Regions from separate parts of the Companilactobacillus halodurans genome, predicted to be linked through region 1. Evidence: predicted binding sites of a transcription regulator. Region 1 holds the regulator's gene; the other holds the start of a gene.

Region 1 (10,545 bases):
TGCAGTTAAAGAATTGGTGATTTCCTTGATGATTGCTACCACTAGAAATCTTTTTTCAGCAAATGAATATTCAATAGCCCATGCTCAAGCGGATATTTCACAAAGAACCGAAAAAGATAAGACCAAATTCAACGGCAGTGAATTGGCTGCAAAAAAGTTAGCTGTGATTGGTCTGGGTCATGTTGGATCATTGGTGGCAAATGCAGCCATGCAATTAGGAATGAAGGTCATTGGTTTTGATCCTTATTTATCTACTAATGGAGCCTGGCGAATTGATAATAAAGTTAGGCGAGTCGATTCGATAAAAAAAGCTGTTCAAAATGCTGATTTTGTGACTGTTCACGTACCCAAAAATGATGCAACAATCGATTTAATTGGGACTAAAGAAATCGATGAAATGAAGGAAAATGTCATTTTATTTAATTATTCAAGATTAGGGATAATTAATAATAAAGCAGTTGTAAAAGCACTTCGTCATCAAAAAATCAGTCATTACTGTACTGATTTTGGAGAACCTTTGATTGCAGGAAATTCTTCGATTACAATCACGCCTCATATTGGAGGTTCAACAATTGAAGCTGAATCTAATGGTGCCACTCAAGGAGCAAAAACGGTAATGGATTATTTGGAATCAGGGGATACTAAACATTGCGTCAACTTGCCGAATCTTGAAGTTCCATTTGAAACAGAATTTAGAATTACGGTGATTCATCAAAATATTCCTAATATGGTTGGTCAGATCAGTACCCAAATCGCCAATAAAAAAATCAATATAGAGAATATGAGTAATGCAGCAAAAGGAGAAATTGCTTATACGATTGTTGATGTTGACAATTTAAAAACAAATGATATCGACGAATTGAAAAATGCTTTAGAGTCGGTTACAGAAGTTTATCGTGTTCGTATAATTAAGCATCAGTAAAAAATACGAAAAAAAAGATTGCTAACTTTTCAATCAGCAATCTTTTGATAGTTTTAAAAAATTTGTGAACGGTATAAGCCAACAACTTTGCCGAGAATTTCAACATTATCCAAAATGATTGGATCCATGGTATCATTTTCTGGTTGAAGGCGATAATGACCGTGTTCTTGATAAAATCTCTTACATGTTGCTTCGATGTCTTCAGTCATTGCAATAATGATTTCGCCGTTATTGGCAAAATTTTGCTCATGGACGATGACGTGATCGCCATCGTAAATTCCAGCATTGATCATACTTTCACCGTGAATCTCAAGCATGAACAATTCGCCAGAATCACGATTCAAGTCAGGTGGAATTGGGAAATAACCGTCAGGGTTTCTTTCAGCGGTAATTGGTTGACCAGCGGCAACAGCACCCAAGATAGGGATTTGTTTTGACTTGATTCCAATAGAGTTTAGACCGGCACCAGTTAACTCGATTGCTCGAGGCTTGGTAGGGTCACGTTGAATGAATCCTTTTTTTTCAAGACGAGATAGGTGACCATGAACCGTTGATGTTGAAGATAAATCTACGGCTTCGCAAATCTCTCTTACAGTTGGCGGATATCCATGTTCATCTAAATAATCATAAATGCATTGTAAAATTTTTGACTGTTTAGAGCCTTCAGCTTTTGACATTAGAACACCTCATTGTTAATATCTTAAATAGATTGTATCAAAATTTGAATACAAGTTCAAACAAGTGTTCGATGTAATGAGGAGAGACAAAGTTATGAACGAACAAGATGAGTTGTTAAAGAAGATTAACGAACTAGCTCACAAGGCTAAAGCTGGTACTATTACTAAAGAAGAAGAGGACCAACAAGCTCAATTGCGTAAGGAATACCTCAAGAATTTCCGTGCAAGTTTTAAGTCTCGATTAGAAATGTTGAGAGTTTATAATAAAGAGGGGGAAGAAGTTACTCCGGAAAAAGTTCGCGAAATTCAACGCAAAAAGGGATTACGTGACGATTAAGGCTTTCAATTAGGGAGTTTTTTTTGTAATATTAATAGATGTATGGAAAGGGTGAAACATAAATGGGAACAACTATAGTCGTTGGTATTTTAGCTCTATTGGTTGGTTTAGTTGGTGGTTTCTTCGCTGCCAGATGGTACATGAAGAAATACTTCCAAGATAACCCACCAATCAGTGCGGATATGATTAAGCAAATGATGGCTCAAATGGGACAAAAACCATCACAGAAGAAACTTAATCAATTGATGAGTACCATGAAGAATTCACAAAAGAAGAACAAGTAAGATATTATTTAGGATAATAGTTTTTGATTATTTTCTTAAATTGAAAAGGACTTAAAAATCGTATAACGATTTTTAAGTCCTTTTTTTTTTTGCATAAATCAGGAGAATATCTTTATATTAAATCATTAATTAATTCCGAACTTTAAACTGTATTATTTAAATTAAATTACAAATGAAACCGATAAGTACGAATAATTATTAAAAATAAAAGTATAAAATTCGTATTTACCGTTGAAACCTAACGCATATCTTGGTAAACTTTGAATACCAAAGCAAGAAAGGTGGAATTTTTAATGAGTGATGTCGCAATCGTAATGGGCTCGATTTCTGATTTAAAAGTTATGCAAAACACGATCGATGTCTTGGATGAGTTGGGTGTAAGTCACCAAACCAAAGTTATTTCAGCACATCGAATGCCTCAAGAAATGTTAGATTTTGCAAAAAAAGCTGTGGATGATTTCCAGGTAATTATTGCTGGTGCTGGTGGGGCAGCGCATTTGCCGGGGATGATTGCTTCTTCGACAGTCTTACCTGTAATTGGAGTTCCGGTTCCTTCTAAATATTTAAAAGGAATGGATTCATTATTATCAATTGTTCAAATGCCAGCTGGAGTTCCAGTAGCAACAGTTTCGATTGGTGAGGCAGGGGCGAAGAATGCCGCGATTCTTGCTACAAAAATTTGTGCTTTGAAAAATGAAGCTTATCAAAAATCCTTAGTTGATTATCAGCAACAAATGCACGATAAGTCACTGGAAAGTGGGAAAAATCTTGACTAAAAGCATATTGCCTAATTCCACGATTGGAATTATCGGTGGCGGTCAATTAGGTCAGATGATGGCTTTTGAAGCTAAAGCTATGGGTTATAAAGTTATTATTCTTGATCCTCAAGAGAATTGTTCCGCTGCCCAAGTTTCTGACGACCAGATTGTCGCCAATTATGACGATTTAGAAAAATTGATTGAACTAGCTAAGCGTTGCGATGTCTTGACATATGAGTTTGAAAACGTTGATGCTAAAGCAATTAATGAAGTTAAAAAATATACTCAAGTTCCTCAAGGTACCAAAGCTTTAAGCGTGACGCAAAACCGTGTTTCTGAGAAAGATTTTATTGAACAAAGCGGCTTTCAAACTGTTCCTCACGTCGTAATTAAAAATATCTTCGAATATCATCGAGGCATCGAAAAATTAACTGCTCCCGTAATCTTAAAGACCATTAGAGGCGGCTATGATGGGAAAGGTCAAATACTAATCGAAGATCCAGATGACGTTTGTTATGCCGATATTGAAGAATTGTTGATGCAAGGTCCATGCATGTTAGAGAAGAAGATCAATTTGAAAAAAGAAGTTTCAGTTGTAGTTTCTGCTAATAGTGATGGTCAAACTTCAATTTTTCCCATTATTGAAAATGTTCATCGTCACAATATTTTGCACCTCAGTACTTGCCCAGCTCAATTGAGCGAACAAGCCAGTCAACACATTTACCAAGTTGGCGAGACTTTGGCTAAGGAATTGGAACTAGTGGGTACGATGTGTATTGAATTTTTTGTTTCAGATGACGATGAAGTGTTTGTTAATGAAATTGCACCGCGACCACATAATTCCGGTCATTTAACGATTGAAGCTTGCAATATTTCACAATTCAATAGCCATATCAGAGGCGTCTGCAACTTACCAATGCCTGAGGTCGAACTATTTAAACCAGCTTTAATGGTTAATTTATTAGGACAGCACTTAGAAAATGCGAAAGCTGAATTGAATTTGCATCCGGAATGGAACTTCCATGATTATGGAAAAGATGCCATTAAAGAAAATCGTAAGATGGGACATATCACAGTTTTAAGCGACAATTTAACACAAGCAAAACAAGCTATCGAAAATAATCCAATTTGGAGAGTGTAAATTATGACTGATGAGAAGTTGCTCTATGAAGGAAAAGCCAAGAACGTCTACCAAGCAAAACAGGCTGATGAAGTTTTGATGGTTTATAAAGACCAAGCTACTGCTTTTAATGGTAAGAAAAAAGAACTTGAACCAGGCAAGGGCGTTTTGAACTGCAAAATATCAAGTTTAGTTTTTGATTATTTAATTAAAAATGGCATCAAAACTCATTTAGTAAGAAATGTTTCAGATCATGAACAATTGGTTAAAAAAACTGAAGTCTTTCCTCTGGAAGTCGTTTTAAGAAATATTACAGCTGGAAGTTTTGCTAAGAAATTCGATGTCGAAACTGGAACGCACTTAGAAGAACCTATCATCGAATTTTATTACAAGAGCGATGCTTTAGATGATCCCTTTATCAATGAATCACAGATTCACGCCTTGAAAATTGCTGACAAACAAGACATTCAATATATCAAAGAATTAACTTTAAAAATCAATCAGTTGTTGATTCCATTTTTTGCTCAAGGCAATTTTGATTTGGTCGATTTTAAATTAGAATTTGGCAAAATTGGTTCAGAAATTATTTTAGTCGATGAATTTTCACCTGACAATTGTCGTCTTTGGGATAAACAAAGTCACGATTCAATGGACAAAGATGTTTTCAGAAAGCATGAAGCAGATTTAGTAACAACTTATCAAAAAGTTTTGGATCGCTTAGTATCGCAAGAAAATTAATTAGGAGAAGAAGATGAAATTAGTTAAAGTTTACGTTACCTTGAAAGAATCTGTTTTGGACGCGCAAGGAGAGGCAATTAAGTCTGCCATTCAAACTATGGGTTACAACCAAATCTCTGATGTCCATATGGGTAAATATTTTGAATTGAAATTTGAAAATGATTACGCAAATTTGGAAAAAGATGTTGATTTGATTTGTGATGATTTACTCGCCAATCCTAACGTGGAAACTTATCGTTATGAGATTTTGGAGGGAGAATAAATGAAGTTTGCGGTCATTAATTTTCCCGGTTCTAATTGCGATATGGATTTATATTATGCCATTCGCGACGGAATCAAAGAAGAAGTTGAATTAGTTGATTACAGAAAGACTAGCCTAGAAGGCTTTGATGGTGTTTTGATTCCAGGTGGCTTTTCTTATGGCGACTATTTAAGAAGCGGTGCAATTGCAGTTCATGCACCAATCGTGAAAGAAATTATTCGTTTTGCAAATGAAGGAAAAGTTGTTTTCGGAGTTTGCAATGGTTTTCAAATTTTAACTGAATTAGGACTTCTTCCTGGGGCTTTGATTAAAAACGAACAAGGACGTTTTATCTGTGAAACAGTCGCTTTGAAAGTTATCAATGATCAGACGCCATTTACGAATCTTTATCAAGCTGGTAAGAAAATCAGAATTCCCGTAGCTCATGGTGAAGGTCGTTATTATTGCGATGAAGCTACTTTAAAAGAATTGAAAGAAAATAATCAAATTGCCTTTCAATATGGCGACAATGTTAATGGCTCCGTCGACCAAATTGCTGGGGTTTTGAATAAGCAAAAGAATGTTTTAGGAATGATGCCTCACCCAGAACGAGCAATCGAAAAAATTCTTGGTTCTGACGATGGCTTAAAACTTTTCCAATCGATTATCAATTATCAAGTAAAGGTGAATAATTAATGGCTGAACCTACTCCAAAACAAATCAAAGACCAAAAATTATATCAACAATGGGGCTTAACAGACTCTGAATATGACTTAATCAGTGAAAAAATCCTTCAAAGATTACCCAATTACACTGAAACTGGTCTCTACTCAGTTATGTGGAGTGAACACTGTTCTTATAAGAACTCGAAAAAGGTTTTACGAAAAATGCCTAATAAGAGCAGCCGCGTTCTAGCAGGTCCTGGTGAGGATGCTGGGATTCTTGATATTGGCGATAACCAAGCGGTCGTTTTCAAGGCTGAAAGTCACAATCACCCATCAGCTGTTGAACCTTATCAAGGTGCAGCGACAGGTGTTGGTGGAATTATCAGAGATATTTTCTCAATGGGCGCTCAACCAATTGCACTTTTGAATAGTTTGAAATTTGGACCAATGAATAATGGTCATACGAAGCACTTGGTCAATGAAGTAGTTGCTGGAATCGGTGGTTACGGAAATTGTATTGGTTTGCCAACAGTGGGTGGCGAAATCTCTTTTGAAGATTGCTATGAACAAAATCCACTTGTTAACGCCATGTGCGTGGGTTTATTGAACAATGTCGATTTCAAACCAGGAACTGCTAGCGGCGATAATAATTTAATCATCTATGTTGGAGCAAAGACTGGACGTGATGGAATTCATGGTGCAACTTTTGCTTCTGACGAATTTACAGATACCAAGAATAAGCAACGTTCTGCCGTTCAAGTTGGTAATCCTTTTATTGAAAAATTATTGATGGATGCCTGTGTCGAAATTATTGCGAAACATCCAAACTGGGTCTTAGGAATTCAAGACATGGGAGCAGCTGGATTAGTTTCTTCAACTGCTGAAATGGCTTCAAAAGCTGGCAGCGGTCTAGTTTTGAATTTAGACAAAGTGCCACAACGTGAAACTGAAATGACGGCTTATGAAATGATGCTTTCAGAATCACAAGAAAGAATGGTCTTGTGCGTTAAGCCAGAATTTGGCGATGAGGTTATTCGTTTCTTTAAAAATTATGAATTAGATGCCGTTATTATTGGTCGAGTAACTAGTGATAAGCAGTATAAGATTTATCATCAAAATATTTTGGTCACTGATATTCCAGTCGATAGTTTGACAGAAGACGTTCCTGAATATGATCGAGCAGAAAAACAACCGGCAAGAATTGATCAAGATAAAGATTATCATTTCATTCCTGAAGTTAATTCACTGGAAGAAACTTGGAACAAGATGTTGCGACGTCCAAATATCGCCAGTAAAAAACACTTCTATCAAACTTATGACTCACAAGTTAAGGCTAATACCTTGATAAGGCCTGGCGGCGACAGTGGCGTCGTTCGAATTCGTGGAACAAAAAAAGCTATTGCGATGACTAACGATAGCAATTCCAAATATGTTTACCTCGATCCATACGTTGGTGGCCAAATCGCCGTAATGGAAGCTGCCCGAAATATTGTTGCCACTGGAGCATTGCCAATCGGAATAACCGATTGCTTGAATTATGGAAATCCCGAAAATCCTGAAGTCTTTTGGGAACTGGACCAAAGCGTTCAAGGAATCGCTAGTGCCTGTGAAGCAATTGATACACCAGTAATTTCAGGTAATGTGTCACTCTATAACGAATACAACGATGTGGCAATTTATCCTAGTCCGATGGTTGGAATGGTCGGCCTATTGACAGATATCGACGATTTAATGACGAGTGATTTCAAATCTGCCGGCGACTTAATTTATCTTTTTGGTAAGACAGAAGATGATTTCAATGGTTCAGAGATTCAAATGGAACAATTGGGTGAACTAAAAGGTGGACTTAGAGATCTTGATTTGAACCGAGAACGACTTCACCAAGACTTAATTAGACGCGCAATCAGTCAAAAATTGGTCAAGAGCGTTCATGATGTTTCGGAAGGTGGATTAGCGATTGCTCTTTCAGAATCTGCTTTTGACAATCATTTGGGCTTTGAAATCTCAACTGGCTTAACATCAGCCCAACTGTTCTCAGAATCACAATCTCGCTTCTTAGTTTCAGTAGCTCCAGAAGACCAATTTAAATTTGAAAAATTAATTCAACAAAATTTTGAATGTTTAGGAAAAGTTACTAACGAACCAATTTTTAACGTTAAAACTGCTAATGAAGCTGTCATGATTGATGGCAAAAAGGCAGCAACTAATTGGAAAGAGGCGATTGCGTGCTCAATGAAGTAAAGAGTTTAAATGAAGAATGTGGGGTTTTTGGCGTCTGGGGCGCTGAAAATGCGAATTACCTAACTTATTTAGGTTTGCACAGTTTGCAACATCGTGGTCAAGAAGGGGCCGGAATCGTTGCTAACGATGGTAAAAAATTGCGAACTTATCGTAATTTAGGATTGTTGACACAAGTTTTTTCTAAGCCTGAATATTTGAATAGTTTAGTGGGGAATTCTGCTATTGGCCACGTTCGTTATTCAACAGCAGGTGAAAACAAGATTGAAAATGTGCAACCTCTACTATTCGATTTTACCGATAGCCAGATTGCTTTAGCTCATAATGGTAATCTAACAAATGCTTTTACTCTAAAAAAAGAACTCGAAGAAAAAGGTCATATCTTTAAATCGAGTTCTGATTCAGAAGTATTGATTCATTTAGTTAAACAATCCAATCAACCAACTTTACACCAGCGCTTGATTGAATCGCTCAATAAGATTCAAGGTGGCTTTGCCTATATCTTGCTTACAAAAGACGCTTTGATCTTAGCTTTAGATTCACATGGATTTCGTCCTTTATCAATTGGAAGATTAGATAATGGCGGTTACGTTGTAGCCAGTGAAACTTGTGCTTTGGATGCCGTTGGAGCAACTTTTGTTAGAGATGTGTTGCCTGGTGAATTGATTACCATTACTGATCAAGGGATGGATATCGACAAGTGGACAGATAAAACACAATTGGCTATCTGCTCTATGGAATTCATCTACTTTGCTCGACCAGATTCCAATATTTTAGGAATCAACGTCCATTCAGCTCGTAAACGTATGGGGGCTAATTTAGCTAAAGAAGCTGATGCACTTGGAGATATCGTTGTCGGCGTTCCTAATTCTTCATTGTCAGCCGCTAGTGGTTACGCTGAAGCAAGCGGTCTGCCTTACGAAATGGGCTTAATCAAAAACCAATATATGGGTCGAGAATTTATTCAACCAACTAAGGAATTACGAGAAAAAAGCGTTCGTCAAAAATTAGCAGCCGTTAAAGGTGTCGTTGAAGGAAAACGCGTAATTTTAGTCGATGACTCAATAGTTCGAGGAACAACCTGTGCTTATATCGTGCAATTATTGCGTGACGCCGGAGCAACTGAAGTTCATCTAAGAATTGCCTCACCAAGATTTATGCATCCTTGTTTTTATGGAATCGACATCCAAGAAAAAAGCGAATTGATTGCGGCTCATAAGAGTATTGCTGAAATGAATGAAATGTTTGGCTCCGATTCCTTAGAATTCTTGAGTGAAAAAGGTTTGATCGATGCTATTGGGATGAATGCCGATGCACCATATACTGGCCTTGACATGTCTTATTTCAATGGTGATTATCCAACTTATCTCTATGATTATGAGTCAAAAAAATAAGGAGGACGAAAAATGTCTAATCCCTATCAAGATGCTGGCGTGAATGTTGAGTCAGGCTATAAGATTTCTAAGTTTGTCAAACAGCACACCAACAATAATGGAAACATCGGAAATTTCGGTGGTATTTATGAAATTCCCGAAGGTTATCAACATCCTGTTCTCGTTTCAAGCGATGATGGCGTAGGAACGAAATTGCTCTTAACTAATCAAGCTAAGAAGTGGGACACGATTGGAATCGACTGTGTCGCAATGTGCGTCAACGATATCTTGTCTCAAGGGGCAACGCCGCAGTATTTTCTTGATTATATTTCTACTGGTAAGGTTGACCAAAAAGTTGAAGAAATCCTTAAAGGCGTGATAGCTGGCTGCAATTTGGCTAATGCTAATTTAATTGGCGGAGAAACAGCTGAAATGCCTGGCGTATATGGCAAAAATGATTATGATATTGCTGGATTCAGCGTCGGTATTTGTGAAAAGGACGACCTTTTGCAAAAAGAAAACCTCAAAGCTAACGATGTTTTGATTGGTTTGAAATCTAGCGGGATTCATTCCAACGGTTATTCGCTTGTGAGAAAGATTTTCTTTGAAGACCATGATTTCACGATGGAAAACATTTTGCCAGAAGCACCTAAGAAAACTCTTGGTGAAATGCTGTTAACCCCAACGAGAATCTATGTTCAAGACATCGTTCCCTTATTAGATGAAAGATTGATTAAGGGAATATCTCATATTACTGGTGGCGGATTTTACGAGAATATTCCTCGGATGTTGCCGGATGACTTAGCAGCAGAAATCAACGTTGATATTTGGCCTGAACTTGAGATATTTAATATCTTGCAAAAATATGGTCAATTAAAACTGGACGATATGTACCATATTTTCAATATGGGTATCGGGATGGTTTTAGCAGTTGATAAATCAAAAGAAATCGAAGTTCTAGATTTATTGAATGAAAATCAAACTGTCGCTTACACGATTGGCGAGTTAGTTCCAAAAACAAAAGCTAGTTTAGTTTTAAAGGGGGAAAAACTGTGAAAGTAGCAATTTTTGCCTCTGGAAATGGCGGCAACTTTGAAGCTATTGCTAGTTCAAAAGAACTGAAAGCTGCGGGACTACAAATTGAAATCTTAGTTTGTGATCAGCCGAATGCACATGTCATTCAACGAGCAGA
Region 2 (4,532 bases), on a different contig from region 1:
TAGAGACTTCTGGTTTGCCAGTTTCTTCTATTAATAGTTCTGCAGTTTCAATTATCTTCAAATTTGTTATTTTTTCCATATTTTTAAATTTCTTTCTAATAATTTATTTGTAGTTTAGCACAATTGATTTTAAGTAACAATTATTGACTTCTGTTACCAAAGAAATTATACTATTTTAAAATTATAGATAAAAAACGGTTATCAAATATGGAGAAGAATATGAAAGTTGCTCAATTAACTAAGTATGAAAAGAATGCCAAATTAAAAATTAAAGACTTACCTGTTCCAAAAATTGCTACTAATGAAGTTCTAGTTAAAGTCAAAGTTGCTGCTGTGAATCCACTTGAGAATTTAATTACTAGTGGAAGTGTCAAATTAATTCAAAACTACCAATTACCTGCAACTATGGGAAACGAACTTACTGGGATAATTGAAAAGGTTGGAGATAAAGTCCGTGATTTCAAAATTGGAGACAAAATCTATTCTCGTTTACCATTAAATAAAATTGGAGCCTTTGCTGAATATGTAGCAATAAATCAAGACGCAATCGCCTTATTACCGAAAAACCTTAATTTCTCTACAGGTGCTGCAGCTCCTTTAACTGGTCTGACAGCTTATCAAGGACTGCATGAGGAACTACATGCCAGTGCAGGAAAGACCATTTTTATTCCTGGAGGATCTGGTTCATTTGGACAAATGGCAGTTCCAATTGCTAAAGATATGGGCTTAAACGTTATTGTCAGTGGAAATAATCGCTCTCGTGAACAGGTTATGAATATTGGTGTTACTCAATTTTTAGACTACAAAACAGAAAATTATTGGGAGATTCTGCATGATGTCGATTATGTTATTGACACTCTAGGAGCAAAAGAAATCGATAAAGAATTATCTATTTTAAAAAATGGTGGCAGGCTGCTATCACTAAAAGCTGGTCCAAATAAGCAATTTGCAATTGACCATAACTTACCATGGTGGAAACAAATATTATTTGCAATTGCAGGATCAAAAATAGACAACAAGGCCAAAAAAGCCAATGTAAAATACCGATTTATCTTTGTTAGAAGTAATGGCCAACAGTTAAAGAAAATAACTCAAATAATTGAAAAAGAGAATATAATCCCAGCTATTGATCCTAAAGAGTTTCACCTTAATGACATTAACAAAGCTATTGACTATATGACTCACGAACATCCCAAGGGAAAAGTTCTAATCCATTTTTAGTAAATATTAGAAGCAATTTTATAGCCCGTTAACAATATATTTAATTTTATTACCTTCGTAAGCAGCAATGGTATTTTGAGCTACAATTTCTGCCATAGCATCACGAGCTTCAACCGTCGCATTACCCAAGTGAGGCGTCAAAATCACATTTTTCATTTGCTTCAATTCATCAGAAACCTCTGGCTCATGTTCATAAACATCTAAAGCTGCCCCAGCAATCGTCTTTTGCTTTAAAGCAGTCGTTAATGCAGCTTCATCAATAATTGGACCCCGAGCAGCATTGATTAGCACAGCGTTTGACTTCATTTCTGAAAATTCTTTTGCTCCTAAAAGATGCTTGGTACTGTCATTTAAGGGAATATGAATCGAAACGACATCAGACTTCTTTAGAAGTTCATCTCGACTGACGAATTTAGCTCCCAATTGCGTTTCCAAACTAATAGGCAAACGATGGCGTTGCGTATAAAGAATTGGCATATCAAAAGCATGCATTCTCTTGGCAACTGCTTGGCCGATTTGACCCAAACCAATAATACCCAATGTTTTGCCTTGCAATTCATGACCTAAGAAGAATAAAGGAGCCCAACCATTGAATCCAGTAGTTCTCATCAGATGGTCGCCTTCAGCGATTCGATGCATCAAGCCAATGATTAAGCCTGTGGTTGATTCAGCAGTCGATACTGTTGAGACTTTAGGCGTATTGGTAACTGGGATATTTAACTTCTTAGCGTAATTAACATCAACGTTGTTTGTTCCCGCTCCAAAATTAGCAACTAATTTAAGTTTAGGAGCAGCATCCAAAACTTCTTGATCAACTGTTGTTGAAAGTGGAGTAATTAAAAAATCACTGTCAGAAACATGTTGTTTTAATGTATCCTTATCAATTAATTTATCATCAGTATACATATCAATCGTTAAGTCAGTTGCCTTCAATAAGGAAACTGCTTTATCGGGAATTTTTCCCGCAATAAAAACCTTTGCCATAATTAAAACCTGCCTTATTTAAATAATTTATTTACTTATACTATGATAATTATGGTCCTTAAAGTGCATTCTAACAAGATTTTAAATTCAAAAAAAGTAGTACCTTAATTTCAATAAAGATGGTGAAAATGTTATAATTCTTTTAGAACATATGTTTGTAAATCATCAATGGATGCCCAGTGCATCCCTTTTTTGACGGGAGGATTATTCAGATGACAAATGAAAGGACCTACATGGCTATTGACTTGAAATCATTTTACGCATCAGTGGAATGCATTGCCCACGACCTTGATCCATTAAATGCTAATCTTGTCGTTGCCGATAATTCTCGAACTGACAAAACAATTTGTCTAGCAGTCTCTCCTGCTCTAAAAAAGTTTGGGGTTCCTGGTCGTCCACGACTTTTTCAAGTTGAACAAATCGTTTCTAAACTCAATCATAAAAGATTATTAGAAAATTCTCGTCATCATTTGACAAAATATTCCTCAATCAATCGTCAGCACTTATTAAATTCACCATCGCTAAAAATTGGCTATAAAACTGTCAAACCAAGAATGAATTTTTATATGCACAAAAGTACGGAAATTTACGGTATTTACCTGCGTTTCATTGAGGCAAAAAATATTCATGTCTATTCTATTGATGAAGTTTTAATGGATGTGACTGATTATTTAGCGACACATAACATAACTGCTCACACCCTAGCTAAAACGATTATCCAGCAAATTCAATCGGAAACTGGTATCACGGCCACAGCAGGTATCGGAACTAATCTCTACTTAGCTAAAGTAGCAATGGATATCGTTGCTAAGCATATTCCAGGTGATAGCGATGGCGTTAGAATCGCACAGATGAACGAATTGCAATATCGAAAACTTCTTTGGGCTCATCAACCATTAACTGATTTTTGGCGCATTGGTCGTGGCTATTCAAAGAGACTTGAGAATTTAGGATTACACACCATGGGTGACATTGCTCGGTGCTCGTTAGGCAGTTTATCAGATAAAAAGAACGAGGAAATCCTCTATCAAGAATTTGGTAAAAACGCCGAATTGATTATTGACCATGCTTGGGGACATGAGACGACGACTCTTGCTGATATTAAAAACTATCGCTCAGAAGATCACGGTCTCTATTCAAGTCAAGTTTTGATGAAGCCAACTTCTTATGCAGACGCTTTAAAAATTGTTCGTGGCATGAGTGATACTTTAGCTTTAGATTTGGTTCAAAAAAAATCTGTCATTAACCAAGTAGGTATTATCGTTAATTACGATATTACTAGTCTCCAAATAGACAATAGTTTTACTGGCCAGTTGGTAACTGACTACTATGGAAGAAAGGTTCCTAAACCAGCTCATACTAATATAAAATTGGATAGTCCAACTTCATCGTCTGCTGAATTGAGCAGCACCTTCAAAATGCTCTATGAAAGATGCACTGATTCTAAGATGCTGATAAGACGAATCACATTAACAGCAACCAATCTGATTGACGAGAAAAAAGCCAAACAAAAAACTACTTTCAAGCAAACGAATCTTTTTGAAGATACTAATGAGGAAATAATTCAAGATAAAACTGCTCAAACTAAGCGTCAACAAGATAGAAAAATTCAAGAAACTATTTTAAATTTACAAAGGAAATTCGGTAATCGCAACGTCATCGTCAAAGCATCTGATCTTGAAAAGGGTTCAACCACAATGGAACGTAACAATCAAATTGGAGGTCATCACGCCTAATGGATGAAAAGAAATTAATTGAACAAAAGATTTTTAACGATACCTCAGCTTATAACGATATTATGAATCTTCCTTATCAACCATCTAAACGCCATTTGCCAATGCCAGAATTAGACCGAGCTGCCCAATTTGCGCCTTTTGGAGCTTTGGAAGGATTCAAAGGATTGATTGAAAAGAAGACTCAAAGCTATCGCCGAAAAAAATATACAACTGCTGATGAAGAGGTTTTAATCAAACGTCAGCTTGAGTACTTAAGGAAAAATGACAAGACAGTCGATGTTAATTACTTTAATGAAGTTTCTGGTTATTATGAGCATCTAAAAGGCCATTTGAAATCAATTAATTATCCAAAAGGTATCGTTATGTTTGAAAAAACCAAAGTTATTATCGTCAATATTCGTTCCATGAAATTAATTTAAAAGGATGTCCAAAAAGTGGGCACCCTTTTTTACTAACAAAACTTTTTCATAAAAAAAGTCCAAACAAGTTTTTACCTGTTTAGACTATAATTTTTATTTCAGTAACTTTTCTAAAACGTTCAAAACACCTTCATCATTATTAGAATCAGTGAAATGATTAACCGCATCTTTA

What was found. Region 1 encodes LexA, which represses DNA repair genes until DNA is damaged. Its sites were predicted from a motif close to CNAACANNTGTTNG; they were not measured.
Region 2: the regulator LexA is predicted to act here: its motif matches at 2,350-2,363, upstream of FHL05_RS01385 (Y-family DNA polymerase).

What each region holds. Positions count from the first base shown of each region.
Region 1 covers NZ_VDFO01000008.1:7,130-17,674, reverse strand. Annotated here, with positions in the region: gene FHL05_RS02955 (3-phosphoglycerate dehydrogenase family protein) at 1-922, shown strand, start outside; gene lexA (transcriptional repressor LexA) at 976-1,599, opposite strand; gene FHL05_RS02945 (DUF896 domain-containing protein) at 1,694-1,936, shown strand; gene FHL05_RS02940 (YneF family protein) at 1,999-2,220, shown strand; gene purE (5-(carboxyamino)imidazole ribonucleotide mutase) at 2,514-2,996, shown strand; gene purK (5-(carboxyamino)imidazole ribonucleotide synthase) at 2,989-4,119, shown strand; gene purC (phosphoribosylaminoimidazolesuccinocarboxamide synthase) at 4,123-4,836, shown strand; gene purS (phosphoribosylformylglycinamidine synthase subunit PurS) at 4,850-5,098, shown strand; gene purQ (phosphoribosylformylglycinamidine synthase subunit PurQ) at 5,099-5,773, shown strand; gene purL (phosphoribosylformylglycinamidine synthase subunit PurL) at 5,773-7,983, shown strand; gene purF (amidophosphoribosyltransferase) at 7,968-9,374, shown strand; gene purM (phosphoribosylformylglycinamidine cyclo-ligase) at 9,387-10,409, shown strand; gene purN (phosphoribosylglycinamide formyltransferase) at 10,406-10,545, shown strand, end outside.
Region 2 covers NZ_VDFO01000003.1:65,684-70,215, forward strand. Annotated here, with positions in the region: gene FHL05_RS01370 (TetR/AcrR family transcriptional regulator) at 1-79, opposite strand, end outside; gene FHL05_RS01375 (NADP-dependent oxidoreductase) at 220-1,221, shown strand; gene FHL05_RS01380 (2-hydroxyacid dehydrogenase family protein) at 1,240-2,205, opposite strand; gene FHL05_RS01385 (Y-family DNA polymerase) at 2,418-3,941, shown strand; gene FHL05_RS01390 (hypothetical protein) at 3,941-4,360, shown strand; gene FHL05_RS01395 (Cof-type HAD-IIB family hydrolase) at 4,454-4,532, opposite strand, start outside.